Regions from separate parts of the Neobacillus sp. B4I6 genome, predicted to be linked through region 2. Evidence: riboswitches for the same ligand, from Rfam matches in the RefSeq annotation. Region 2 holds a riboswitch; each other region holds the start of a gene.
What was found. A riboswitch is a leader RNA that binds a small molecule or an ion and turns the genes downstream of it on or off. The one in region 2 is predicted to bind glycine.

Region 1 (10,144 bases), 750 kb from region 2:
AATGGAATCTAAGTCAAGCTTTTTTGAAAGCGGAAACATTATTTATTAATAAAAGTTATTTTTTTGGGTTGCCACTTAATTTTCTGCTACTTGTTGTTGATTCTCCTGATCCGCATAATCCGCCTTCTTTATCAACATCTTATAAATTGCAATCAGCATGATAAACCAGACAGGTGTTACGAACAAGGCAACACGAGTGTCTTCCGCAAGTGCAAGGACGACAAGCACGAACGCAAGGAAGGCAAGGATTAAGTAATTGGAAAATGGATAAAGCGGCAATTTAAATTTGTTCGCTTTCGCTAGATCTGGTCTGGTTTTGCGGTATTTCAAATGACTGACGACAGTAATACCCCAAATAAAGATGAAACATACTGTTGAAATACTTGTAATCAACGTAAATACTCCTTCTGGCATTACATAGTTCAAAACAACGGCAATTAAAATAACAACAGTGGAAAAGAACAATGCATTGGAAGGTACCTGACGTGACGTAAGTTTTGCAAATGGTACAGGTGCATTTTTATCTCTGGCAAGTGAGTATACCATACGGCTTGTACTGAAAATGGCGCTGTTACATGCCGAAGCTGCAGATGTTAGAACGACAAAATTGACGATACCAGCAGCTGCAGCGATACCAACCGCCACGAATACTTGAACGAATGGGCTTTTCGCTGGATTGATGGCGTTCCACGGATAAATACTCATAATGACAATAAGGGCGCCAATGTAGAAAATTAATACCCGAATAGGAATATTATTGATTGCTTTTGGGATAACTTTTTCCGGGTCTTCTGTTTCACCTGCAGTAAGTCCTACAAGTTCAATGCCAACAAACGCAAACACGACCATCTGGAATGAGAGGATAAAGCCATTTATGCCATTTGGGAACATGCCGCCGTGGCTCCATAGATTCGTGAAACTGGATGCGCCTGAATTTGTGGAAAATCCCTTAATAATCATGAAAATTCCGACAACAATTAATCCAAGAATCGCAATAACTTTAATTAATGCGAACCAGAATTCCATTTCGCCAAAAAGCTTTACGGTTGCAAGGTTCATAATTAGCAAAACGACTAGTGCAATTAATCCTGGCATCCATTGTGGTATACTTGGAAACCAAAACTGAGTATAGAGACCAACTGCTGTTAAATCGGCCATAGCGATTGAAATCCAGCAAAACCAGTAGGTCCAGCCAGTAATAAATGCTGCCATATTACCTAAATAATCTCTTACAAAGTCAACAAAAGAATGATATTTCAAATTGGATAAAAGCAGTTCTCCAAGTGCACGCATGATTAAAAAGCAAATGACACCTGTAATCAAGTAAGCAAATAAAATCGATGGACCTGCTAAATGAATAGATCTACCTGCTCCAAGAAATAATCCTGTTCCGATAGCCCCGCCAATAGCGATAAGTTGAACGTGCCTGTTTTTTAAACCTCTCGACAATGTTTGTTCCTGCATATGAATTCCCTCTTTCTACTTTTTGAGAATGTTTGCAAATTTTTGATGACTTTAAATAATCAAGTAATATGTAAAATCAATAATTGCAAATTGATCCCAATGAAAATTTAATATTTATTTAGTCAATTCGGCATAAATAAGCGCTTACATTTTTCTAAAAAATAAATATTCAACAGGTCAATCATGATGCGCCTCACCAATTATTAGTTTTGTCTTTACCTCCTCCTTTTTATGTTTATTACTATTTTTCTCCACAAAAAAAGGACAGAGAAAAATAGGCGTTCCCCATTTTCCTCTGTCCTTTTACCTGAGAGTATAACTCCTTTGGTGGCACATGGCGCTCTCCAGAGACGCGTCCTATTGTGGTCCTTTTACCTGAGAGATTGAACCCAATTTTTGGGACTTGCTCCTTCGGTGCTAAACAATACGTTTAGTCTCTCCCACAATACTCATCCGCAATTATGAATATAATTTAATCCTAATCTATCGAAAGCATGATGTCAAATGAATTTTCTGAATTTAATTATTATTATAATTTTTTAGAAATATAGAGGGCATTGTTAACAGACTACTATTTAAAGCATTCGTGTGCTTTTAACTCTTATTTATATGTTAATCCAAAGTCAAATCCAGTTTCTTTTAATTTCTTAGTGGCAGCTGCATCATTTCCACCTGGGAACATCTCAATATATAGGTTGACATCCTTTATTTCACTATCACCCAATGGTAATACATTTTTACCATGGATATTGTCATTGCGTAATATAACCAATGACTTCCGTTGTGCTTCATCCGCTTTTTTCTGTGATTCAGGATTATTGACCACATCAAGCGCATTTTGACCATCGACATTAGGGTTTTCGAAAAGGCCTAATTTCATCATCACTGTTAGTAAAAAAGTGACCGATTCATCTACTTTTTTCTCATCAAGCAAACCGTTTTAATATGATATTTAAGCAAGCTGCCTTCAGTTGGATATGGATTGAATTTCCCCTCCACAAAATGAGGATCTAAGCCATTATCACGTGCTCCATGCTTCACAGTGATAGCCACGCTTAAAATACATACAATAAAGAGTAAAACTAGGTAAATCTTAACCGTATCATGATATTCCTATCACTCCTTCAAAGGAAAACGCTTTCAATCGAAATAATTGTATAATTTAGAAGGTAAACAATAATAGAGAATATTTTTAGGTGAATTTGTGTTTTTTAAGATTTAAAATATTCAGATATATATACCCATAGCCAAAGTCCTATCTTTAGACCAAATACGACAGCAAAATTGATATAAATTAAACGCAAACTTAAATCTATCAAAAAAAAGAAGCCAAAAACTAGATTCTTGGCTCGTCGACCTTTATGGAGTTTTTTCCGGTACCTTTACAGCGCTGATTTTCGAAACTCTGATGGTGAAAAGCCTGTAATTCTCTTAAAGTTGTTACTAAAATAGGCTAAATCCGAGTATCCCACTCTCTCAGCAATCTCGGACAATCGTAAGGTTGTATTCAGTAACAAACGTTTGCTTTCCTCAATTCGCAGCTCGGTAATATAATCGACAAACTTTTTGTTTAGCTGTTGTTTGAATAATTGACTAAGATAGCTAGGATTCATATGGACAGACTCTGCCGCATCTTTCAGTGTAATTTGGTCTAATGCTGTTTTTTCTAAATACTGCAAAACCTTGTCAATCGTTGAGGAAGGAAGATTTTCATCCTCATTTTTTGGAGTATTCCTTTTTGTCTCTTCTTTTGATTTCATTTCTAGCCACTTTTCAAGACACCCTTTTAACTCGGCTTCCTCTACTGGTTTTAGAAGGTAATCGGTTACACCGGTTCGAATGGCTTGTTGAACAAATTGAAACTCGTCATGAACACTGATCACAATGACATCCTGTTTCTTCTTCAAATGACTCAATTCTTTTACTAACGAAAGCCCGTCCATTATCGGCATTCGAATATCCGTTAACACTAGATCTGCATCATTATGCTTAATCCAGTCGAGTGCTTCTAACCCGTTTTCACATTCGTGGACTACTTGCAAAGGAAGCTTCAACTTGTTTATCGTCCACTTTAGAGCTGTTCGAACCCATCTCTCATCATCAACCAACAAGATATTTTTCTTCATACTCTCTCCTCCTCCACATGATGATCTAGTATGGGTAAATGGATTAATACCTCAGTCCCTGAACACTGTTCACATTGAATGGTTATTCCATACTCAGGTCCAAACAAATAATGAATTCTTTGATGAACATTTACGATTCCTATATTTTTCCCATCACTAGTAGACGTTTTTAAGTCCATTCTTTTCTTGATTTCTTCTAAAATATGATCCTTTATTCCTTCACCAGTATCGGAAATGCGAATAACAATGGAAGACTCAGAATGACGGAAAGCTGATATCACAATTTTTAATTTTCTAGTATTAGGACCATAACCATGAACAAAACAATTCTCAACCAATGGCTGTAGGGAAAATTTTACCATTTCTAGTTCCATTACCCATTGAGGAATATCAAACATGTACTCAAAACGGTCCTCAAAGCGAAACTTTTGAATCTGCAGATACATTTCACAAAAATTCACTTCTTCTCTAAAACTCACGGTAGATGAATGATTATTAAGATTATACCGAAGTAGTTTTCCAAGTGAGAAAGACATGGTTGCAATATTTTCCTGACTTTCTTCCAATGCCATACCCCTTATAGTTTCAAGAGAATTGTATAAAAAGTGGGGATTCATTTGTGATTGCAGCATTTTTAATTCCACTTCTTTTTGTTTAAGTGACATTTCTGCTTCCTTTAACTTAGAGACGTATACTTCTTCAAGTAGGTTGGATAGTTTCTCAACTGTATTATTAAAACCAGCAGTCAATTGTCCGATTTCATCATTAGAATCCACTCGAACTCTGCCATCTAATTTTCCAATTTCAACTTCCTTCATAAAATGTTGCAGACGATGGATGGGCCGAATGATGCTTGTGGCGAATCCGAACCCGATCAAATAGGCAATGATCAAAGAGACAAGAATGGTTAAGGATATGGCTTTTTCAATTTGAACGATCCCCCCCGCCAAATCTCGGTATGGGACTGCCGATAGAAACCTCCAGCCGAGGTTTCGAGAGAAAGTATAGGTAACAAAATCTCTCCGTTCATTTTCTAAAATTTCCGTGCTGTTTCCTTCTGTTTTCAGGTTTGAAAGTTGTTTGAATTCAACCCTTTTCCCGAGCTTTGAGTAGTCAGGATGGTAAATATAATGCCCGTTCGCATCTAAAATGGAAAAATAGCCATTTTTACTGATGGTTACCTTGTTAGAGATTTCTTCAATTCTTCTGAAATTGATATCAATAATAAGCATGCCTACGGGTAAGAGAGTCTGGGGATTATATAGTCTCCTTACGAGTGAAATGACAGGCTGTTCCTTATTTTCTAATTTTAACTTTCTCATAACTAACATACTCATCCCATTAAGTGGGACAGACGAATACCAATATTCCTCTTTCATTTTCGTAGCAGGATAGAAATTTCTATTTCCAAGAGTATCAATTACCTGATTGTTATTAAGTAGTATAGTGATATTAGTTATATCTGCTCTTGAGTACTCTGCTTCTTTAAGGGTGTTACGAGTTGGTTCAATAAATTGATCTCTATTTTCTGACGTTTTCAATTTCAAAAGGCTCGATAATTCAGGAGAGTTGATAATTTTTAGACTGGTAATCTCAAAATCTTGTAAATAATATTCGATATGTGACTCTACTTGATCAATTACTTGGCTACTCGATTGTCTAAGTACATTTTCAAGTTCAACCGATGAACGATTGTATGAAATAACTCCAACTGAAATGACTGGAAAAATAACCAGAAAACTAGAGAAAACACAGAGCTTTATCATCAGTGATTGATTTTTTAAGAGGATGTATCGTTCAAGGAATTCTGCGATTTTTCTCCACCACTTCATCATTGTTGTTATTCATTCCTATCTATTAGTGATTTTTTAAACAGAAAAGACCTAGCTGGTAAATGGATATATTTACCAGCTAGGTTTACTGCCTGCTATCGATTATGGACGTGCTTTTTCAATGGCATCCATTACCTCTTTATAATCTGTTGAATATTTATCAACCATGGATTTAACAGCGTCTTTCCAAGGTGTAATATCATCAACCTCAGTGAAGGTAACTCCTGCCTCTTTCAGTTTCTTAGTAGAACGCTCTTCCCACTTATCCCATTCATCTCTTTGAGCTTGAACGGAATCAAGTGCTGCTTGTTTCACAATTTTTTGGTCTTTTTCTGAAAGCTTATCCCATGCTGCTTTACTAATAAGCAGGACTTCTGGGATCCGTTGATGATGGTCTAAAATAAAGTTTTTCGCTTCCTGATAATGGTTTGAAGAGTCTAAGCTTGGAATGTTATTTTCTGCGCCGTCAATGATTCCTGTTTGCAGTGCACTGAATACTTCGCCATATGGCATTGGTGTCGCACTTGCCCCAAGAGCTGCCATGAAATCAATATTGATTTTACTCTGCTGCACACGGATTTTTTGCCCTTTTAAGTCCTTTACACCTTTTAGTGGTTTAGTAGAATAAAAACTACGTGACCCAGAATCATAATAAGCAAGCCCTTTCATTTTTGACTGCTCTAAACCATCTAACAATTTTGTACCCATTTCACCGTTAAGAAAATTCCATAAGTGTTCTTCGCTTTCGAATACATATGGAAGTCCCAGTGCAGTGAACTGATCATTGAACTCGGCAAGCGGACTGGAATTGATTCTTGTGAACTCAATGGCCCCAAGCTGAACCTGTTCCAACACGGATTTTTCATCCCCTAATTGGGCAGATGGAAATACCTCAATTTTAATTCGGCCATTTGTTCTTTCATCAACCAATTCGGCAAACTTTTTGTCTCCAACAACAGTTGGATAATCTGGCGGCTGATTATCTGCCAACCGGAACGTATATTTAGGTCCCTCAGCTTTCGAACCCCCATCTTTTGTACCCGTCGTTGCTTCTTTCCCACAAGCAGCTAGGATGCTACCCATTAAAAGCGTTGCTGCAAGAATTCCTGTAATCTTTTTTTTCTTCATTCTTGTAACCCTCCCTTAAAAAATTTTATTATTTTATTTTCACCTTTCCTTCGGTTACTTGACTAACATATTAGGAAGCCACAGGACTACCTCAGGAATATAGGTAATAACCAACAGAACAACTAGTAAAGCGTAGAAAAATGGCATCATTGCTTTTGTCCCTTGTTGTATCGAGACCTTTCCTATCGCACATCCGACGAACAAAACGGTTCCTACCGGCGGCGTTAATAGGCCAATCCCAGCATTTAAAATCAGGACAATTCCGAAGTGCACCGGATCCATTCCAAAGCTGGTTACAACTGGAAGGAGAATAGGTGTCATAATTAAAATCATTGGCGCCATGTCCATTGGTGCTCCAAGGAGAAGCAACAAAATATTAATAATCAATAGAATAATAATAGGGTTATCAGAAATACTTAAAAATAAGTTCGTTACCATTGAAGGAATTTTCAGGTAAGCTAATATCCATCCAAACGAAGCTGATGCTGCTATTAAGAAAAATACCATCGAAACAGTTCTCATCGTCCGGGTTAATATTTTCCATACATTAGAAAATTTTGCTTCCCTATAGACAACAAACGCTAGAATAAAAGAATACAAACAAGCTAATGCCCCAGATTCCGTTGCAGTAAACCAGCCACTCATAATCCCCCCCAAAATAATGACTGCTGGGCTCAAGGATAAAAGTCCATGTAGAAGGATCCCGCCAATTTCTGACTTTGGAACAGGGTCCGCTTTTTGGTAGCCTCGTTTTCTAGCAATAATGTAACCCGTGATCATTAAGGAAATTAACATAATAAATCCAGGAACAATCCCAGCCATAAATAAACTGGCGATGGAAACACCACCTGCTGCTAAGGAGTACAAAACAAGATTATGACTCGGCGGAACAACTACACCTTGAATGGCCGATGCAATCGTTACTCCCACTGCATAGTCTGCTTCGTATCCCTTCTTTTTCATCATCGGAATCATAACAGACCCAACGGAAGAAACGTCGGCGACGGCAGAACCTGAGATATTTCCAAAGAACAATGCAGCTACACTGTTAACCATGGCGAGCCCACCGCGAATTCTACCAACCATTAAACTTGCCAGATTCACAATTCGAGTCGCTAGGCCGCCTTCACTCATAATTTGTCCGGTCAAAATAAAGAACGGAATCGCAAGTAAAGAAAAGGAATTCATCCCTTGAATCATTTGCTGGCCCACTACCGGAAGAGGTATACCTAGATAGATAACCGTCAGTAATGACGAGGCAATCAACGTAAGGGCAATGGGGAAACGAAGTAAGATTAAAATAACAAAGCTTGACAGTAAGATAATGATCCCAATTGTGTTGCTGTCCAAGTTACATGCCCTCCTCTATCTCTTTGTGGCGAGTGGTGTTAATGTTAAAGAATTGTAAAAGAGAATAAACACAAATCATCACACCAGTGACTGGCATCACCGCATAGGTGATACTACTTGGCCATTTTGTCGCCGGCAGGGTTGAATCCATCATCAATACCGTGAAGTCCCAGCCCTGGATTACCAAATATAATCCGAAAGCAAAAATAGAGGCACTGATAATTTTATCTAAAACTTTATTAAAACTTTTAGGAAATAGATTCGTGAAAGAATCAATGCCTAAATGGATATACTCTCGGAATCCCACTGCTATAGCCATAAAGGCAAACCAAGCGAGTAACAAAAGAGTAACTTCCTCTGACCAAAAGAAAACAAAATTAAATAATTTCCTGGTAAAAACTTGTAGGGTGACGACAAAAATTAAAGCAATTAACGATAGTAGAGTGAATTTTTCAAAAATGGTATCGATGACTAGACCTACTTTTTTGATTACATTCATTTGATTCCCCCCATTTGAAAACGTTTTCCTGTCTCTCATTTTATGAATCTTTTGAATGTTTTTGAATGTTCTTTTTTTAGGATAATTTGTGATTTTTTTAGGTGGAATTTGAAATTCTTTCAATTTGAAACTATTTAAGTATTTTTGTAAGTTTAATAAACAAATAAATTATATATTTAAACTTATCATGTTACCTGTATTCCATCAACTAGTAATAATAATTGGCTCTATCAATACTAGATAGTAGTTTCGAAACGGTGGAGAAAGATTATTAATAGCATCAATGCTATTGCATTATATAAATGGCATAGAACATGGGGACGTTTCTTATAGGGGACAATCGGAAGTTTTGCGCACAAAAAGCACAACTAGTGGATTTTCAGCTAGTTGTGCTTTTTTCTGCGTATGTGAGTCTTAAATCGTTGTGTAATCTTCCTTTGGTTACTGTCAGACTAGTTTTTCCCACTTAGCGGTCATCATTTTTATGATTTTTTTGCAAAAGAAAGTCCTTTTTCTCAAAGGGACTCATTTAGAATTCTCACCGCTTTCGGTCCAACACCATGTAACTTCAAAATGTCTGATTCCGTAACTTCTGTTAATTGAGCAAGGTCAATATACCCAGCATTGGTAATTAGTGTATAAATATTTTCAAATGTTATTTGCATTATTGATCATTTCTCCTTTAGTCAATAACTCTTGCCACGTTACCACCACACTTGTGACATTCCCCTTCCAATACAATTCCAGTAGGAAATTCTTTGACTGTATATCTTTCAATTTTAACCACATCACAACAAGAAACGCACCAAACATTTTGTTCTAATTTTCTACGGATTTCTGCAGGAATAGAAAGCCATTGTTTATTTGCGGAAAAAGAGATCACTTCTTGATTATGTATTTTTTCAGGTTCTTCTTCTACTTTCTCCAACAGTTCGATAACTTCTTGGATCCTGGTCCTGACTTTTTTATATTCAATCGATTTCCACGCATCCAGGATTGTGATTAACTCTTTATTGCCTGAATTTGCAATCTTATCTAATAAAAGAAGAATCAAGCTGCGGTTCCGGTCTTTTAATGTTTCAACAAATTCATAAGTTCTATTTTCAGCAGCATCAATAAGCTTTTCCAATAATTCATCAGCATAGGTCTCGCGTTCAATGTCCCAGCCATTATCCGTATAGACAAGCAATGGGAGTCTGCCATTATACTCGATGGCTAAATAATGATGAAGAATCAGCCAGTCTATTTTTGCGAGAATCTCTTTTTGTGGAACACCTTTGAATGCCCCGTATACAGGGCTGTGGTGCAATTCTAGTTCTAATAACTTTTTATCTTTTGATCCCGCAAGAATTTTGGCAAGCATTGCCCGGCCGCCACTCAGGATCAAATCATCTGCCCCACGTAAAATAGTTTTAATTTCATTGTCTGGCATCGACTTAATTCCGTTTGGATTAAGTTCATATCTCACTTGTTTTCCTTTTTTAACCATCGTCGTCATCCCTCATTTAAAAAAAACTCAACCTATTACAAATATAGCACCTCGAAAATGGGCTTTAAACCAATAAACAAGAGCGTATGTTTGTATTATTATATCACACCAGCGAACAGAGACTAATAACCATTGAAGAAAAATAATAGCCTCCCTAAAAACCAGAGAGACTTTTTTTACACACGGCCACATTCATTTTTCAATACTGGCACTTTATCATGAAATCGAAAGCCAAGAAACCATCTATAAGCTAGGT
Region 2 (10,144 bases):
ATGCAATCTTGCTACATTCGGATGAATATTAAAATTTTCCGCCACCTCTTGAACGGTTACTTCTTGATGACGTTTTGTAATGTATTGATAAATATAGTACCGTGTTGGATCTGACAAAACGTTTGTTATTTTTAATGTTTGTTCCATCACTGTTCACCTCGAACCCCCATAATTTATTCCATTATAATACAGCTATAAAAACAAAGGAATGAGGTTAACAATGTTAACACTATAAGTTTAGAAAATGTTCACAATTTGCGACTTTATATTGTAACAATATAATAAAAAATAGCCTAAATTCATTTATAATCTCTTGTCAATAGCAGGAATATAGTTATTTTGGAAAAATAACGAAGCAGACCCAGCATCCGCTCGTTACAATTTTCGTCTTTTTTTGACTTCAAAATAAACGATGTAGGGTAGAATTCCGAACCAGCGATACCAAAATGAAGCTTTTGTTTCTTTTCGAGCTGTACGAATTCGTTTTCGTTCATCCTTCGGTTGGTCTGCGTATTTCACGATGGTTTGGGTCATATATTTTACATAGTCGTTTGTTTTCATGGACACACCTGCCTTTAATTTTCATAAACAAGTATGTCCATATTTCTTCATTTTAATTCGACCCATTTACTTAATCTTTTTGTCCTTGTATCAAAATATCCCCGTCCAATGACTGTTTTGTCAACAGCATGAAGGTGAAGAGTAAAATTGACTTTTTGGACATATCCAGTAGGAGTTTCAGCTTGGTAATCCATGGTGCCGTTAACAAAACTAATTGTTCCCTTGACAGGTAAGATCGCACTCTTTTGAAATATTACTTCAACTTTTTTTACCGACGATAGAAAATAGTACTCCTCTTGGAGGATGATAGCCGTTTCATGTGCCATTTTTCTTTCGGATAACAATTGTTCAATACGTACCGAGAAAAATAATAAAAAAAGGATGATCAGGCACAAGGTAAGTGGGTAAGTGAAGCCTTTTTCATTATTTTTCATGGGACTGGCCCCGAATTTACTAATGGAAAAGCTGTAACTGAGTATTCTTTTCCCCATAGATCCGTTACGATGGTTTTGACTGCATTGTTTAAAATGGTGAACGAATATTGTGAAACATTTTGGAGGATTATTTCATGTCCAGTTGAATTCACACGTCTCCTAAGATTAGTACCGTACTTTTCATATTGAATGGTTTCAGTATCCTTAGTTAGAACTAACCTTCCGGAAATCACTTCGGCACGAGTGGACAGCCTTATTTCTTTTTTGATTTGGCTCGAAAAAACTTCCCATTCCATTGCCTGTAACGATGCCTCAGTGTCCTTATTAGTCAGGATAATTTGAAAAACAGGTGTCATAAAGAAAATAATCGTCGTAAAAATTGAAAAAGCAATTAGTACCTCGATGAGCGTAAATGCTTTTTCATTCAAGGGGCCTACAAATTTCGGTTTCAGGCTGTAATGAGTTTTTTTCAATTCTTACACACACCTCCTTTTGGTCAGCTGCACCGGTGTCTTTCCATGTGATTTGGTATTCAACTCCATTCAAAATGGTAGTGTAATTTGAAAATGTTTTATTACTGATTAATTTGGTCTGTAGTTCCTCATACATTAGCTGTCTCGCCTTGCTCTCCCATTCTAATTGTCGTGATTGTTCTCTTAGTTCAATCAATAAAGGCAGTAAAAATAAACTAAGCATTAACCAGGCAGATAAAGAAAGAAGCAGTTCAAGCAAAAAATATCCTCTAGTACTCCTTAACATAGAACCGACCCTTTCCAATTAAAAAGGTAATAACATATGTTTTATTTTTTGTTTGGATAAAAAAGTTTCCAAACTGATTTACATTTCCGTCGCTTAGGAATTTCAAATATAAGGGGAGAGAACCTTCTTTGAGATAAATATTTGTACTGTAATTTCGATTGACGATCGGCGTTGGTTCCGGCCACAAGCATAGATAATACCTATATTGATCTGGAACAAAAACAATGGATACTTCATCCTGATGGGAGATAGCATATTGTTGAGCATAATATAGGTCCGCTTTTAATTGGATTAAAAAGGCCTCATCCTCCATTACTGAGTGCTGTGGTTTTAAGGAGAAAACTGTAATTGAGGAGATAATCATGAAGATGGAGAGAACTAACAAGGACTCAATTAAAGTAAAGCCTTTTTGATGCGTATTCATTATGGAGTGGTTACTGATGCAACAGCTGTTACAGTACCTTCAGAGTCTATTTCAACTGTCTTTCCGTTTGGACAACCTTTAGCGTCCCCCTTTATATATCCTTCTGCTTTTAGTTCCGCGATAGTTGGTACTTTATTCTTATCCATTTCATAAGCCTGAACTTGTGCCTGAACCATTTTAACATAGGCATCACAGCCTTTATTGTTGATGTTAGAATTATGTTTGGCAACGTTTGGAATTGTGATAATTAACAAGACCGAAATTACGAGCATGACGATCATCATTTCAATTAAAGTAAAGCCTTTTTCATTTTTCATCATTTTTAATAACCTCCATTTTTTTAAATGCCGTCCAGTAGATGAAACATAGGTAACAGAATTGCTAAATACATCGAAACCACCATGAATCCAATGAAAATGTAAAGAACTGGCTGAATGGTTGTTAACCGTTTTTCTATCATTTCCTCCATGTTAGTGACACAATGCTTACTGAAAAATAATAACTCCTGCTCCAATTTTCCATTTTCTTGGCCGTGTTTTACAATCATCGGAAATTCTTTTTCGAAAAACGACAGAGACGCTAAAATTGTCTCCAACTTTTCTCCGGTAATTAGCTTAGTTTTAATTGTTTTAGCTAAGTGACTGTAAAAAGGATGCCTGAGATTCTGTTCAAATAGTTGTAAGGCTTCGGAAACTGATAATCCACCGGATAAGAGAAAGCTAAGTTGAATGGAAAAGTAGTGGGTAAACAGCAATTTGAGGATCCTGCCAACAAAAGGTATTCGAACAAGTTGTGACCTTTGTTTGAGGACGGAGAGTTTTCTAAAAAAGAGAAGATAATAAGCGGCTCCCATAATTAGGATCAGAAGCAGGGTACCGATAACAGTTGGGAAGTATTGATCAAAAGCATAAATGACATTTGTGAAAAAATTTGCTTCCAGACCAAGCGATGAAAAAAGAGTGGTGAACCTTGGCAGCAATGTATTTTCTATAAATATAAATAGAAATCCTGTAATAACTAAAAGCACCATTGGATACTGAAGCAACTTGAGCAACTTGTGTACGTCTTTATCTTTTAATAGGGCAAGATCACTTCCTTCTAACAGAGCATCAGCAAAGCTGCCATGCTGCTCCGCGAAATAGACATAACCGACTAAGTCTTTGTTGAAACCAAGATTATTTAATGCATCATGAAACGGTAAACCCTTTTTCAACTCTTCTAAGCATCCATTTAAATCCTCCTTTCGTTTTGACGGTAATTGTAATGATATGGATTCAATTGCTAGAGCAATTGGATACCCCCTTGCCAATAATTCACCGGTTCTTCTCAGGAAATTTGCTTGTTCATTCACTGACCATTTAGACCGTTTCATCGTTATATACCAATCGTTCATATTCAGATTCTTGAATATATCCAAGTGCAATGCCCTTATTAATTACATCTTTTATCATTCGGTAACGAATTTCTATTTTTTCTCCTTGAGCAGCTTTCATTACTGCGTGTAAATTTCGTCCGGATAAAAGTTCAAATACACTGGCGCGTTTCCATCTGCCATAGGAATAACAAATAGGTGAACACTCTCCTTCGCAAAAAGGGCAGGTAAGTTCAACCAACCTTTGGGCAGTAATGGCAATAAGTGTCTGCTCGACCTCTAACCAATTCACTCCAAACTCACGCAGGCGATAAACCGCTCCCTTCGCATCACGGGTATGCATCGTGGAAAGCACTAGATGGCCTGTTAATGCAGCCCTTACCGCAATCTTTGCGGTCTCAGCATCTCTAATTTCACCGACCATTATTATGTCAGGATCATGACGAAGAATTGCCTTTAGTCCGGCTGCATAGGTGACGCCTGCTTTTTCATTGACTTGGATCTGCAGGACTGAGTCATAGTTTTTTTCAATGGGATCTTCGAGTGTAATGACATTACGATGAAATAAGTGGGCGGTTTCATTTAAAAGGGAATAGAGAGTAGTCGTTTTTCCGCTGCCCGTCGGCCCGGTAAAAATTATTAATCCATGAGCGTGTTTGAGAAGGGCAAGAAGTTTTCGGGTCATTGCTGGGAAGAGTGAAAGTTGGTGAAAAGGAATTTGTTCTTGCTGTGGTAATAGCCGGATGACAAGGCTCTCTCTGTTATTAGACGGGAGTGTGGAAAGCCTGAGCCCCATTAAATTTCCGTCAACTTCACAAAAAATGGAACCACTTTGTGGTCGTCTTCTTTCTCCGATATCCATATTGGCTGTGAATTTAAAATGTGAGATTAATCTGTCGCATTCATCTTTTGGAAGGGATAGTCGAGGAATTAACTTGTTGGTTAATCGGATTTGGACGAGTGTGTCCCTCTTCCTTGGGATAATGTGAATATCTGTTGCCTGGTTTCGTGCAGCATCTGTAATGATTCGATTTGCTAAAATTTCTATCTCGCTAACAATAAGTACCACCGCCTTTTTATTTTTCTTTGGATAATATTCGACAAGGTTCCTCCTTATCCTTCTTTATTTTCAAAAAATATTTTTAGGGTGTCAGGCACCATGTGAAAATTTCACATGGTGCCTGACACCCTGTCCCTTATATTGCTTTTTCAGTGAGATAAAAGAGGCCGCCATTGATGAAGGATATTGAGATTTTTGGTTCGTACTGTTCCTTTAGAGCCATTTTTTCGGTTTCAAAGTTTTCATTTTCATCTTCAACATCTTCGTAAAAATGATTCAAGAGACGTAAATCTTTATCCCAACGTTCTCGCGCATCTATTGCCCAAGAGTGGTCATCCTTCTCAATGATGGATGTAAGATAGGTTTCAACTCTCATCATCCCGCTTTGAGGTTTCACTAAAGGTGACAAAGTAAAGGAGTAATCAGGTATTTTTGGTGTTAACGATATTTCAAGCAGCCTGTCATGGAAATCTTCAACCATTTTTCCATTAATGAGTTGTAAGCCGATTGATTTGAAAATATCCCGCTTACGGTCACATTGATAGGAGATTTTAACATTCATACAAAGCCATGGTAATAAAGGAGTTTGCTTGTTTTGATTCCGATGATTTTCATAAAGTCGGATATAGCTGGCTAAATTTTTCGTCGAAGTAAAAATTTGATGAAGCCGAGGTGAACCAAAATGAATGATTTCCCCCTTTATATTTTCAGGAGCGGCATCTTGGTTCGTAATAAATGTTAACTTCATCGGGTTTGGAATTCCGCCCGTCTTTTCTAAATAGTGCCAGTAAAAAGGCCGATTCATTAATTCCTTATCAAGTTCAACTGTTAACTGAACAGTCAAATAGCCTGGGCTATTCGCCACAATTGCACAATCATTAGCCTGAAAATAGTTCAATAAAAAGTTATGAATTTCCTGCTGCTGCATGGGAATCTCCCTTCTTCATGTCCTGAGCAAATTCAATCATTGATGATAAATTTTCCATTTTAATTCGCATTTCGCCTTCGGAGGAGGATTGTCCAAAAATATCGATTAAATGGTCTTCTATATTGCCAAATTCCAACTTTGTTAATATATCGTCAAGTTCACCAATTACTTTTTCAAATAAATGTATTTTCTCATAAAGAAGCTTCAAAATATGTTCTTCGACAGTATTTTTTATCGCAAAATTATAAATCATGACATCCTTTTCCTGGCCCAGACGATGGATACGACCAATTCGTTGTTCGAGCCTCATTGGATTCCATGGCAAATCAAAGTTAATTATATGATTACAAAACTGAAGGTTAATTCCTTCACCGCCTGCTTCAGTTGCAATAAGGACTTGAGCGTGCTTTTGGAATAATTCTCTCATCCAGTCCTTTTTTCCACGCTTAAAGCCGCCCCGAAAAGGGACAGATGAAATTCCATGCTGTTTTAAATACCATTGGAGGTACATTTGTGTTGCTCGGTATTCTGTAAAAATAATCACTTTATCATTTACTTTTTGAATTAATTCTAACGCTTTTTCTGCTTTTGAATTCTTCTGGACAGCTTCGACTTTTGTTATTAAATACTGAATTTGTTCTTCGAAAGCTGGGGTTGGATTTTCCTTTTTTTGCAGCATATTTTTTAATGTATAAAAAACTGCTTCTCTACTGCTGCATGCCTCACGCTGTAATGTCATTACAGAGAATGAACTTGCCTGTGCCCAATTCCCCTCATTTTTTAATTCAGTAATTGACTCATAAAGATCTTTCTCCTCTTGAGTGCATTCAATCGGAATGGTTTCCACATGCCTTTTCGTCCACTCAATGCCTGTATCTGCCCGCCGGTTCCGAATCATAACCTTGTTTACTAATTCTTTTAAATGCTCATCATCATTTAATGAACGTGCATCTCGTTTGTATTTTTCAAAGAATGTCGTTTCGCTGCCTAAATGTCCTGGTTTTAATAATGAAACCAGATTAAAAATTTCCTCGATACGGTTTTGAATGGGCGTTGCCGTCAATAGTAAACAAAATTTCTTTTTCAGATTTTGGACAAATTCGTAATTTTTTGTTTTGTTATTTTTAAGTTTATGGGCTTCATCAATGATAATAAGGTCATAGTCCTGCTTGAAAATGATGTCTCGATGAGGATTTCGTTTGGCCGTATCAATTGACGAAACGACAACATCACACTGTTCCCACACATAGCTTTTCCTTTGTGAAATGGCTGGAATGAAAAATTTGCTATTCAACTCCATCGACCATTGAGTAACTAAGGATGCAGGGACAAGAATCAATACCTTTTTCACCAATCCACGAATCATATATTCTTTTAGAATGAGCCCGGCCTCAATCGTTTTTCCGAGTCCTACTTCATCGGCAAGGATGGCTTTCCCATTCATGTTTTCAATTACTTGTTTTGCTGTTTCAAGCTGGTGAGGAAGTGGGGTTAGATTGGGTAAATGGCTAGGTGCTAATAAACCCATGAAATCTGGAATGACGAGATGTTTTTCAACTCCAATTGCTAGTTTAAAAAGTTCCCAATTCCCCCATGGACCATCGTTTTCAATTCTATGTAAAAAATCATCCTTCCAGGAGGAATCAAATTCAATTTCGATCGACATGGTTCCAACTCCTTTTTGTTCAATTTCCAGCTTTTTGCTTTTCTAATAAAGTTATTGCTCAATGTATTATTTTAATGGTAGGATGATAATAGCTTTGAATGTTTTAAATATTTTAATAAGGTAATTTATTTTATAAGTATAATTAGTATGACCAGTTTAGATAATATTATAATGCGAATGATAACAAGGGGAGAGACTACTTATGTAGCGCCGAAGGAGCAAGCAGAAATGTGAATCTCTCAGGCAAAAGAACTCTTGTAGGACGCAGCTCTGGAGAGCGCTGCTAGCTTTAAGCAGCCACCAAAGGGGAAAGCCTTTTTAGGTAAACTTTCAGGTGCAAGGACAGAGACCTTCTTACGTTTCATAGGAGGTCTCTGTCCTTTTTTATATTATCTAATGAATAATTTGCGCCAAAGATTGAAGGGGGATTAAGATGTCTGAATTAAAACGAACTCCACTTTTTGATGTGTATAAAGAATGGGGTGGAAAAACTATTGATTTTGGAGGCTGGGCACTGCCGGTCCAATTCTCTAGCATTAAAGAAGAGCATGAAGCTGTTCGCTCTAATGCAGGATTATTTGATGTTTCCCATATGGGTGAAGTAGAAGTAAAAGGCACTAATAGCTTAGCATTTTTACAAAAAATGATGACTAATGACATTTCAAAAGTAAAGAATGGAGGTGCCCAGTACACCGCCATGTGTTATGAAAATGGCGGTACTGTTGATGACCTGCTTGTATATAAGATTGAAGACAATCATTACCTTTTAGTAGTAAACGCATCAAATATTGAAAAAGATTACAAATGGCTTGAAGACCATTTATCTGGTGATGTCTCTTTAGAAAATTTATCGGAAAAAACAGCACAGCTGGCTGTCCAGGGACCACTTGCGGAAAAAGTATTGCAAAAGCTTGCGGGAGATAATGATTTAAGCCAAATTGGCTTTTTCAAATTCCAACAAGATGTAATCCTAAATGGGAAAAAGGCACTTGTATCAAGAACTGGTTATACTGGTGAAGATGGCTTTGAAGTATATTGCGATGCAGAAGATGTTGTTGACCTTTGGAGAGACATTTTAACTGCAGGTAAAGAAGATGGAGTAATCCCCTGTGGATTAGGTTCACGCGACACACTTCGCTTTGAAGCAGTTTTAGCGCTTTATGGTCAAGAACTATCTCCAGAAATTTCACCACTTGAAGCTGGAATTGGCTTCGCTGTGAAATTAAACAAAGAAGATGACTTTATCGGGAAACAAGCGTTGATCCAACAAAAAGAAAAGGGCTTAACAAGAAAATTGGTTGGAATCGAAATGATTGATCGTGGGATTCCACGTCATGGCTACCCTGTTTATAAAGGTGATCAGTTAATTGGTGAGGTTACAACTGGAACGCAATCACCCACGTTAAAGAGAAATATTGGTCTTGCCCTAATCAATACAGAATTTGCGGGTCTTGAATCCGAAGTTGAGGTTGAAATTCGCGGCAAACGTTTAAAAGCTACTGTAGTTCCAACACCTTTTTATAAAAAAGAAAAGAAATAAGAGAAGGGAGTTAGGTTTATGAAACATCGCTATTTACCTATGACTGAACAAGATAAGAAGACTATGCTTGAGGCAATTGGTGTTTCCTCTATTGATGAACTGTTTAGCGATATCCCTGAGAAAGTAAGATTTAAGGGTGAGTACAATATAAAAGCGGCAAAGTCTGAAACGGACTTAATGAAAGAACTTTTTAAGATGGCTAGTCGGAACGCTGACCTGAAAAGAAACGTATCTTTTATAGGTGCAGGTGTTTATGACCATTACATGCCTGTAATTGTCGACCATGTTATTTCTAGATCAGAATTTTACACAGCTTATACACCTTATCAGCCAGAAATTTCACAAGGTGAACTTCAAGCTATCTTTGAATTCCAAACAATGATTTGTGAGTTAACTGGAATGGATGTTGCCAACTCATCGATGTATGATGGCGGAACTGCACTTGCTGAAGCAGCGATGCTTAGTGCAGGCCATACCAAACGAAAAACAATAGTTGTATCCAGTGCTGTACATCCAGAATCACGTGATGTTCTTAAAACTTATGCAAAGGGTCAGTACCTTAATGTGATTGAAGTACCAGTCAAAGATGGTGTAACAGATCTAGACGCATTAAAAGGACTTGTTAATGAAGATGTTGCAGCCGTTATCGTCCAATATCCAAACTTCTTTGGGCGAGTCGAGCCGTTAAAAGAGCTTGAGGAAATCATTCATGCAAATAAGTCCATGTTTGTTGTTTCAAGTAACCCACTGTCCCTTGGGGTATTAACACCTCCAGGTAAATTTGGTGCTGACATCGTTATTGGTGATGCGCAGCCGTTTGGGATCCCAACTGCCTTTGGCGGACCGCACTGCGGATATTTTGCTGTCACTACTAAGTTAATGCGGAAAGTTCCAGGCCGTCTTGTTGGACAGACAACGGATGACCAAGGGCGCCGTGGTTTTGTCTTAACACTGCAAGCACGTGAACAGCATATCCGACGTGATAAGGCTACATCAAATATTTGCTCCAATCAGGCATTAAATGCCCTCGCTGCATCTGTAGCGATGACCGCACTTGGTAAAAAGGGTGTCAGGGAAATGGCTGCGGCCAACTTGCAAAAAGCTCATTATGCGAAAAATGCTTTCAAGGAAGCTGGCTTTGAAGTTGGTTATGATGGCCATTCCTTCAATGAATTCGTTGTGAAATTAACTAAGCCTGTAAAAGAAATCAATCAAAACCTTTTACAAAAAGGAATAATCGGGGGCTATGATCTAGGGCGTGATTATTCAGAACTGGCTAACCATATGCTGATTGCTGTAACAGAACAAAGATCGAAGGAAGAAATTGATACTCTAGTGAAAGAATTGGGGGATTTCCATGCATAATCAAGACCAGGCACTCATTTTTGAACTTAGCACAC
Region 3 (10,144 bases), 2.3 Mb from region 2:
GTTAAAAATGATTTATTTCCAGGTCTAGTAGAAGGCGGAAGCTATAATAATGAAGTTTATGGAATGCCTGTATGGACGAATGCAAAAAATTTAATCTATCGGAAAGATCTATTCGAAGATCCAAAGAATAAAGCTGATTTCAAAGCAAAATATGGCTATGATTTACATCCGCCAACAACATGGGATGAATATAGAGATACAGCAAAGTTTTTTACTAGAGATACCGATAATGATAAAAAAGTTGATATGTACGGAACAACGGTATTTGGTGCGAACAATGGGGATGCAGTAGCTAGCTGGCTTGATCATGCTGCTCAAGCAGGTGCGAAACCCTTGGTAGTTGGTGATAATGGCAAAGTTCTTGTAAACACGAAACCGTATGTTGATTCATTACAATTTTTAGTTGACCTTTTAAAGAAGGATCAATCGGTTCCAGCAGGAGCACTTGAAATGGCATCTGCTGAAACTTCTGAGCTATTTTGGAATGGAAAATCTGCAATGATGCTAGCATGGGGTCACTTTTATGTCCCTTCAAATGACCCAAAACAATCAAAGGTGGCAGGAAAAGTAGGAAGTGCCCCAATGATCGGTGGAGGAGCAGGAATAGGTGCAGTACCAGGTCCATGGTATCAGGTTATCCCAAGTTCTTCAAAAAAACAGGAGATCGCCAAAAAGTACCTGAACTTCATTTATGATAAGAATGAACTATTTATGAAATCATTGGGAGTAGCAGCCAGAAAATCTGTTTTTGAAAATTATAGCACGAAAAATGGTTATGAGCATTTGCAACCGCTTATGACAACATTAAGCGGACCACAAACTCAAAATCGACCTGCTATTAAGGAATGGCAGCAAATTGAAAGTGAAGCACTCATCCCAGCCGTGCAATATGCACTTTCAGGAGAAAAGACACCACAGGAGGCACTTGATTGGGCAGCGGGAGTAATAAAAGATCTATTGCCGCCACAATAAAATGAATATGTTTTGATAGAACCTTTTCATGGGCCCATTATTCCATGAAAAGGTTCTTATCCAAAAAATATAGTTTAAAAGATTAATAGAAAGGAGTGGATTTCATGAGAATGAAAAATGGGGCATTATCGACCATGTTTTTCTTTCCTGCAGGTATCTTTATGTTGGTGTTTCTGGTCTATCCAATATTACTTTTAATCAGAGATAGTTTTTATAAGATAGATTTAATAAATCCTTCATTAAGAGAATTTGTCGGCTTTGCTAACTATACAAGCTCGTTGACTTCCTCACGATTTTTAAAAGCACTTTGGAACACAGTGGTTTATATAGGAGTAGCGGTGTGTATCGAGTTTATCTTAGGTCTGATCCTTGCATTGCTCCTAAGTAATGCTTTCAAAGGAAGCCAATTTATTCGGACACTATTGTTAAGCCCACTAATGTTAGCACCTTTAGTAACAGGATTAATTTGGAAATTCATGCTTAATGATCAATTCGGCATCATCAACTGGGGGCTTTATAAACTAGGACTCCTCTCTGACCCACATCAAATACTCTGGTTATCCGACTCCCGTTTTGCACTTTATTCTACGATTATTGCAGATATTTGGTTAACAACACCTTTCATAATGCTCGTATTATTAGCAGGTATTAAAGGAATCCCCATTAGTTTATATGAATCTGCTGAAATAGATGGGGCTAATAAATGGCATAAGTTTCGTTACATTACATTTCCTTCGCTTATTCCGGTAGCAACAGTAGCATTACTAATTCGTATTATTGATGCTGCAAGAACCTTTGATATTGTTTGGGTGCTTACACAAGGGGGACCAGGTTTTTCTTCTGAAGTGCTAAGTACATATATGTATAAGACATTAACTCGTTATGGAGAAGTCGGGCAGTCTAGTGCAATGGCGGTAATCTTTATAATCATTTTATTAATCCTAAGTTCTTTCTTCATTACAAAAATGTGGTCTCCTAGGAAAAGACATGGATAAAGATAAGAGAGGTGAAAGATAGAATGGCCCATATGCCAATAAAAGAAACAATGGTAGGAAAACCGGTTTGGATCACTAATTTTTATTATAAACATAAAATATGGACGATGATTATATTTTTGGTCACATGTTTACTGGCTTTATTATTCTTAGGTCCGTATATCTATCTATTGTTAACGTCCTTAAAACCATCCGCCGAGGCAGTTACTGCACCACCGAGGTTATGGCCTTCGAAATTTTCGCTAGAAAATTATAAAAACATGCTAAATACCTTACCGATAGGGAAATATTTTTTGAATAGCTTAATTACTGCAGGCGCTAGTACCATTTTAAGTGTATTTTTTGGTGCAATGGCTGCATATGGAATCTCTAGGTTCTCTTCCATTACTGGAAATTACTTTTTGTTATTTACCTTAGTGATAAGAATGGTACCAATGATTAGTATTGCTATACCGATGTATATGATTATAAAAAGTATGGGCTTAATTGATACCCATTTGGCCTTAATATTGGTGTATACCAGCTTGAATGTACCGTTTGCCATTTGGTTATTAATTGGTTTTTTTGACTCGGTTCCTAAAGAATTTGATGAAGCGGCTAGGGTGGATGGATGCAGCTGGATCGGTTCCTTTATACGCATTATTCTTCCTGTTTCACTCCCTGGACTGGCCACAACAGCTATCTTTACCTTTATGTTGGCATGGAATGATTTCTTGTTCTCGTTACTTATGACCAGTACGAAAGCAAAAACGGCTACAGTAGGAATTTCAGAATTTTTAACAGCTTATAATCTTGATCTAGGGCCAATGACAGCTGCTGCCATCTCATTTAGTCTACCTGTAATGATATTTTCCTTTTTCGTTCAACGTTACATTGTAAGCGGTATGACATTAGGAGCTGTTAAAGAATAACTTTATTTATAATCGATAGTGGAATTCATATTCAAAGCTTAAAATTTTTTAGACTGGTGCGGGTGATGCTTTCTTAGGAGGGATTATTCATAAATTAATAGAATATAATGTATATCCTTCCTATTTGAAGTTTATTGGAGGTGGTTGGAATGGAAAAGTTTGCTAATGCTGTTGCTTCCATATCTGTCACAAGAAAAGGAGGTATTCCTAGCATGCCTAAACTTGAAGAAGTGTAGGATCTATTGTACCGCGAAGATGGAGGGAACGTAAAACTACTCACCCTGGATATCTATCAATTAAAGAGCATTTGGTCATAGGGATTTAGATCAACTTAAATCGAAATATGAGAAATTTAATGCGTTATCATGGACAAAATTTTTAAACTGGAGAAACCACATGCCTAAACTAATGAGACTTATCGACTCTCCAATCAAGCGTAAAATTATCTTATTAGCTTTGTTTTCAGCTCTAATACCTTTACTTGTTATTGGTCCTTTTACGTTCATTTATTTTAATAAAGTAATAGAAAATAAAGTATCTACAACCATTAATAACTTTTTAAATATAGTCGATTGGAATATAAATGCATTTGTAGGCAATGTAGAAAATGTATCTAATGGTATCTTTCTTTCAAATGAAATTCATGCATATTTAACTTATAAAAAAACAGATCCAAAGTTATACAGATTAGAGACTTCATCCCTAGAAAACCTAAATAATATAACGGTAGTAAACAATCCTTTTATTAATGCCATTTATGTTGGTAATGAAAATCACGGCTTTTTGAAAATAAACCGTGGGGAACGGAATATTAAAAATAACATCTATCAAACAATAAAAAAGTCCAATATCTATCCGCATTTGATTAATGGCCAATGGCAAGGTGAATGGTTAAATGGTAGTGATTTAAAACTTGTTAAAGATAGTAACCATTCTTTACTTTATGGTAGAAATATTAGAGACCTTGGAACGAAGGAACAAATGGGGTTAGTACTTATAGATCTTGATCAATCTTATTTCGAGAATATGTTTAAAAATAGTAATCCTCCTGGAGATATTTTGGTGTTAGATGGGGATAAAATTTTGTTCTCGAGTAGTGATCATAGTTTCTCTCCCTCTCAGGTAGCTAAAATAATTCAAGGGCGTGGTAAAAGCGGGACAATTAAAAAAGTGATGAATGGAACGCAATATTTCTTTAATTATCATACAAACAAGAAAACCAATTGGGATGTTGTAAGTATTATCCCATATAAAAATATTGTTCGTGAGGTAAATCAACTTCGATTAATAACGATCTCTTTATTAGTGCTAGCGCTCATATTGTCCTTGATCATAGCCTTATTTATAACTAGGAGAATTACAAAACATTTAAGTTTGCTGCGAATGGTTACTGAAAAAATGGAAAAGAGAGAGACTGTAGTAGGTATTCATTTTAATAATGAGGATGAAATTGGACAAATTGGGAACCGAATTGTTCATCTTTATAACTGGAATAATGATTTAACCAAAAGGTTATTTAAATCACAAATAAAGGAAAAAGAAGCAGAGCTATTAGCCTTGCAAAGCCACATTAATCCGCATTTTTTATATAATACTTTGAACACTATTTTTTGGATGGCGGAGAAGTTAAAAGCGAAGCAGATTGCAAAAATTGCAATTAATTTGTCAAAAATCTTTAAACTTACATTAAATGATGGAAATCATATTACCTTTGTTAAAAATGAAATGGAACAAGTTAAAAGTTATCTGGATATCCAAAATATTCGTTTCGACCATAAAATCATCTATACATTTAATATCGAACCTGAAATCATGGAAGAAAAAATCATTAAATTGCTGTTACAGCCCATTGTAGAAAACTCTGTCTACCATGGTTTAGAACAACAGGAAAGAGGAACCATCATGATTGAAGGCTATAAACAGCATGACGGTTTAGTTTTTAAGATTAGTGATACTGGAGAAGGTTTTGACATGAACGAGGTGGATATTAACACAAAGGGTTATGCTTTGAAAAATATAAATGAACGATTGAAACTTTTTTATGGAAAAGAATATGGATTAAAGATCGAGAGTGAAATAGGAAAGGGAACGACCGTTTATCTTAAGATTGGCCTGAATAATGACGGAATCATCCATGACAATTTTTAAGGGGTTTTCTATTATGTATAAACTTTTAATTGTTGATGATGAAAAAATTGTAATTGAAGGCTTGAAATCAGCAACTAACTGGAAGGAACATCACATTGAAATTGTAGGATCGGCTTCTGACGGAGAAGAAGCCTTTAAAGAAATTATTAACAAAAAGCCTGACATTGTTTTAGCCGATATAAGAATTCCAAAAATGAATGGATTGGATTTAATAAAAGAAACAAAGAATCTTAATCTAGAAACTGTTTTTATCATTATTAGTGGGTATTCAAAATTTGATTACGCCAAAAGGGCCATTCAACTCGAGGCAATTGACTATCTGGTCAAACCAATTGAGGTGGATGAAATTGTTTGTTCTATTAAAAAAGCCATTTTAAAACTTGAAAAAATAAAAAATGAAAAACAAACAACTGAACGGATTAATGAATATCAAATTGCATTAGAAGAAAAACGTGTTCTTGATTACATCTTAGGACATAGATTTGTTGACCCTGAAATAGACCAAAAATTAAATCGTTTTTCTTTTTTAAACATCGGATTGAAAGGGTTTACATGGGATGATTCAAAAGAGACTGAAAAACTTCAGGTCCCATTAGGTTGTATGAAAAATCTATTGGAAAACAGGGGAATTGAGAGTTTCATTTATACGATTGATAGTCAAATTGTAATCATGTTTTCCAATTCCAGTTTTGAGATTAGGAATGACTTGGTTCATGATCTTGTGTCATTGATTTTTCATGATATCAAATTAAAACCGATTGTTGGAATCAGCAATGTATATGAAAATATTTCGGAAATAAAGAAAGCATACAGTGAAGCAACAGAAGCATTGAAAAATGGAATTTTTTCAAACCAGTTAGTAACATATTATAAAGAATTAGAAACTTTTAATCATTCATTTGGAAACAGTATTATCGAAGAAATTAATCAATTTTTTAATGAAAAAAACCCAAATCTTCTTAGTAGAATGAATCTTTTCATGGCCAAAGTTTTTCTCGATTGTAAAAAGAGTAACCTGTCCCCGGAAAAATCAAAATATGTATGTTTTAAAATAGTTAATCATTTTTTGGAATATATCGAAAGTGAATATGAAGTAAATAAAAGTGGTGGCGAAAGATATTTATTATACGAAGAGTTAAATCTATTACAGTCTTTGGAAGAAATCAGAGATTGGCTTGAACAATTTATTGATCAATCAACTGAATTTTTAAAGGAGAACCACGTGTCCTATAATGAAAAACTAATCATCGACTTAAAAAGTTTCATAAATACTAATTATAAGGAACCCATCGTTTTAGATGACTTAGGTAAGTTGTTCCATAAGAACCCTGCGTACCTGTGCAGTTTGTTTTCTAAGGCAGTTGGTAACACCATCTTTGAATATATTACAAATGTTAGATTGAATAATGCCAAGAAATTACTAAGAAGCTCAAATTTAAAAGTATCAGAAATTTGTAAACAAGTAGGCTACGAAAATCAAAAATACTTTAATCAAGTATTCAAGAAAAATATTGGAACAACCCCAGGTTTCTACCGTTCACAACACATACTAAAGTAAATGTTGGTGGAGTGTTATTTGTGGAGTCCACCTATGAATGTGCTTAATTGTAAATAATTCAATAAAGCCATCGGAGGCGAAGGGAAAATGAATCGACGAAAGAAGAGATTACGAAACATCTTCACAAAAATGGCAGCAAGACTTATTTTTTAGTGAATTTTCCTTCTTTGTTCATAAGAACCAATTGAAAAGAATAAACATCAAAATAGTGTGGGTATTTTTTTCTAGGAGGAATAAACATGAATGATGTCCTTGAAAGAACAGCAAAATTTGAACACCGTTTTTGGCTCCAAATATTAGGTGATCATTCGAGGTTTATTTTCGAAGCTCTTGCACCTGTTCAAAAAGAGGAAATTGAGAAGGCATCATCTTTTATTCGAGTTTTTGACAAACTTCTGGAGCGTGCAAATTCCTCAGATTTAGTGCCATTCACAATTGAAGCTGAAACAGAGGTTATAAGATTACGGAAATTTAAATTGGACTTATTAAGTAAACATCTGATAGGGAAAATAAAAATTCACCTTTCGCCAACCTTTATTAATCATATGGTCAATGAATTAGAGGAATACTTAAGAATTTTAATACACCTAAAAGCAGGGGATGCTCCTCCTGTTTACCATGAACTACATCATCATCTTTTATGGTTATTAGATGCTGCAGGTCATTCAGAGGCAATTTCCTTTAATTTAGATAGTGTTGAAAAGAAACTCATTGAGAAAAGTAATACATTTAGGAAGAGTTTTGAAGATTTTTACTTGAAATCAGTTGAACTAGCAGGATATTTAAGAACTAATTTGACTTCGTTCCCTGCTTTATCAAAAATGAATTCAGACAGCCAGTTAGAAATAAAATTATTTCAAAATTTTCTACATGAAATAGAAGAACTCAGACTAAGTAAGCAAGCATTAGGAACATTCGCCCCCCTAATGGCGGATCATATGTATCGTGAAGAATGTTATTATCTTATGAAATTAGCAGAATCGGCAAATCTTGACTCACCCAATTGTGATCCTGCTAAACCTCGACTTAAGGAATAATTCAATGAGAAATAAAAGGGAAACACAACCACAACCACAACCAATGATCGGTCAAGCATGGACTGGTAGACATGTGATCTTGCTTCACTGTACAAACAATAATCAATTAATAAATCTTTATAAAAGTTTCCATGCTCCGTTTGAGCCTCCACGTCAAAATTGCGCAGAAACTTTGTCGCAATTACTGAGTATCGGATATCGTGTTATGGCGATTACGCCCATCTCAGCAAATCATATTCAATATTTTTTGGTACTAGGAGATTAAAGATGCAGAACCAACGATTGCGATAAAAATGAACCCAATCTTTTGCAGTGGGTTCATTTTTTGTTTCTCTATTAATCTAGATTCTCTGAAATTAATTATTGACAAAGTGATTGAATACTACTAAAATTAGAAATTATTTAACAATAATTTAGTTTGTGAGATAAGATGTAATAATGCATAACTTTTTTTAGCTGGGGATTTTGAACCATTTGTTCTTCAACATAAATTAAATACTAAGCAAGCTATGATTGCTATGGATCAAACTATAGCAGGAGCAGCTTCTGGAGAGACCGCAGGAAATCTGCGGCGCCGAAGGGTTCACAATCTCAGGCAAAAGGACAGAAGAGTACGAGTTTTATTTGTTATTCTGACAAAAGAGTAATGGATATTATTTGTTATTCTTATGACCGAAGAGATTGGAGAAATTCCAATCTCTTTTTTCATGGAGTTTAACCCTTTGTTCATGTCTTCACAAAGTGAACAAAGGAAATTATTACTAATGAGGGGGCAAATGAAGTGGCACAACAAGAATTAAAACGAGATTTAAAAAATCGGCACGTACAACTGATTGCGATTGGAGGTACGATTGGTACAGGTTTATTCCTAGGTTCAGGAAAAGCCATTCAGTTAGCAGGTCCATCTATCATTTTTGCCTACTTAATCGTGGGAATCGCATGTTTTTTTGTAATGAGGGCATTAGGAGAGCTTCTTTTATCAAATAAGGGCTATCAATCATTTACGGACTTCGCCGAGGATTATATTGGACCTTGGGCTGGTTATGTAACTGGATGGACGTATTGGTTTTGTTGGATTATGACAGCAATGGCTGATATTATTGCTGTTGGTGTATATGTGCAATATTGGTTCGATATCCCACAATGGGTACCTGCAATAGTCTGTTTAATTCTATTATTGGGACTAAATTTATTAACAGTAAAGCTATTTGGAGAATTAGAGTTTTGGTTTGCTTTAATCAAAGTGATCACCATTCTTGCTTTAATCATCATAGGAGTCATTTTGTTAATTATTGGATTTCAAACAGATTCAGGAACGGTTACAGTAAAAAATCTATGGAGCCATGGTGGTCTTTTCCCGAATGGAATATTAGGTTTCTTACTTTCTTTTCAAATGGTTGTATTTGCATTTGTAGGTGTTGAATTAGTAGGTGTATCAGCAGCCGAAACATCCAATCCACAAAAAAATATCCCATCTGCAATAAATAAAATACCTTTAAGAATACTGTTTTTCTATGTGGGAGCACTTATTATCCTTTTATGCATCAATCCATGGACGCAACTGAATGCAGCAAACAGTCCTTTTGTAAAAACGTTTAGTTTAGTTGGTATTCCGATTGCTGCAGGAATTATTAATTTTGTCGTCTTAACATCAGCTGCGTCTGCCTGTAACAGTGGATTGTTTTCAACGAGCCGCATATTATTTAATTTAAGTAATCATCAACAGGGACCAGCGAATTTTGCTAAATTAAATAAAAATCATGTACCGAGTAACGCATTATTTATATCTGCACTTGTTCTATCTGTCGGAGCTCTTTTAAGTAAGCTGATTCCAGAACAAGCCTTTGGGATCGTGACAACGATCAGTGCGATTTGTTTTATTTGGGTCTGGAGCATTATCTTAATTTGTCATCTGCGATATAAGAAATCACGCCCAGATTTACATGAAAAGTCGATTTTTAAAGCACCGTTTACACCATTTATTAATTATCTTGTTCTCACGTTATTTGCATTTATTCTCATTATTATGCTATTTGCAGAATCAACTCGTGTCGCTTTATTAATGACACCATTATGGTTCATTCTTTTATTCATAGTGTATTCATTTAAAAGGACAAAGGGAAAAAATATTAAAATATCTGCGTAAAGTAAAATTCTTGCAATATATTAAAAATATTGTCACTTGATTGGTATCATGATACTATTAGATGAAATTAAATTCCTTTAATTTGGTCCAGAGAGGCCAAAAAGGCAAAAATAAACTTCATATATACTAATTAAGTATATGAATGCCCTTTTGTCCTTTGGATGAAAGGGCATTTTATTTTTGCCCATTATCTTTTAATCAAAGTCCTGTGAGGCTTGAAAGGAGAACGACAAAAATGGATTATCGTAAAAAAACAGTAGTTGCATCAGTAGCAGGTTTAACATTAGAGGGCATGGATATCATGTTTATCTCCTTTGCGATGTCGATGATTATTGCAGAGTTTCATATTGACATGGTTGCTGGCGGTCTTATTTCTT

Region 1: it holds a riboswitch for glycine, as region 2 does, so the genes downstream of both, QF028_RS08775 (amino acid permease) here and gcvT (glycine cleavage system aminomethyltransferase GcvT) in region 2, are expected to answer to the same signal.
Region 3: it holds a riboswitch for glycine, as region 2 does, so the genes downstream of both, QF028_RS16335 (amino acid permease) here and gcvT (glycine cleavage system aminomethyltransferase GcvT) in region 2, are expected to answer to the same signal.

What each region holds. Positions count from the first base shown of each region.
Region 1 covers NZ_JBNPWB010000002.1:1,337,647-1,347,790, reverse strand. Annotated here, with positions in the region: gene QF028_RS08775 (amino acid permease) at 76-1,464, opposite strand; glycine riboswitch at 1,818-1,917, opposite strand; gene QF028_RS08770 (hypothetical protein) at 2,066-2,398, opposite strand; gene QF028_RS08765 (response regulator transcription factor) at 2,847-3,590, opposite strand; gene QF028_RS08760 (sensor histidine kinase) at 3,587-5,425, opposite strand; gene QF028_RS08755 (TRAP transporter substrate-binding protein) at 5,525-6,550, opposite strand; gene QF028_RS08750 (TRAP transporter large permease) at 6,605-7,900, opposite strand; gene QF028_RS08745 (TRAP transporter small permease) at 7,902-8,399, opposite strand; gene QF028_RS08740 (hypothetical protein) at 8,915-9,064, opposite strand; gene QF028_RS08735 (RQC-minor-1 family DNA-binding protein) at 9,082-9,888, opposite strand; gene QF028_RS08730 (hypothetical protein) at 10,065-10,144, opposite strand, start outside.
Region 2 covers NZ_JBNPWB010000002.1:585,208-595,351, forward strand. Annotated here, with positions in the region: gene QF028_RS04725 (helix-turn-helix transcriptional regulator) at 1-147, opposite strand, end outside; gene QF028_RS04730 (YqzE family protein) at 376-561, opposite strand; gene comGG (competence type IV pilus minor pilin ComGG) at 609-995, opposite strand; gene comGF (competence type IV pilus minor pilin ComGF) at 992-1,468, opposite strand; gene QF028_RS04745 (hypothetical protein) at 1,416-1,727, opposite strand; gene comGD (competence type IV pilus minor pilin ComGD) at 1,738-2,178, opposite strand; gene comGC (competence type IV pilus major pilin ComGC) at 2,178-2,498, opposite strand; gene comGB (competence type IV pilus assembly protein ComGB) at 2,519-3,571, opposite strand; gene comGA (competence type IV pilus ATPase ComGA) at 3,537-4,619, opposite strand; gene QF028_RS04770 (YqhG family protein) at 4,747-5,538, opposite strand; gene QF028_RS04775 (DEAD/DEAH box helicase) at 5,516-7,204, opposite strand; glycine riboswitch at 7,382-7,469, shown strand; glycine riboswitch at 7,473-7,552, shown strand; gene gcvT (glycine cleavage system aminomethyltransferase GcvT) at 7,638-8,744, shown strand; gene gcvPA (aminomethyl-transferring glycine dehydrogenase subunit GcvPA) at 8,763-10,109, shown strand; gene gcvPB (aminomethyl-transferring glycine dehydrogenase subunit GcvPB) at 10,102-10,144, shown strand, end outside.
Region 3 covers NZ_JBNPWB010000002.1:2,895,580-2,905,723, reverse strand. Annotated here, with positions in the region: gene QF028_RS16365 (ABC transporter substrate-binding protein) at 1-972, shown strand, start outside; gene QF028_RS16360 (carbohydrate ABC transporter permease) at 1,077-1,967, shown strand; gene QF028_RS16355 (carbohydrate ABC transporter permease) at 2,261-2,878, shown strand; gene QF028_RS16350 (sensor histidine kinase) at 3,275-5,026, shown strand; gene QF028_RS16345 (response regulator) at 5,040-6,584, shown strand; gene QF028_RS16340 (DUF2935 domain-containing protein) at 6,824-7,621, shown strand; glycine riboswitch at 8,158-8,238, shown strand; gene QF028_RS16335 (amino acid permease) at 8,403-9,767, shown strand; gene QF028_RS16330 (MFS transporter) at 10,003-10,144, shown strand, end outside.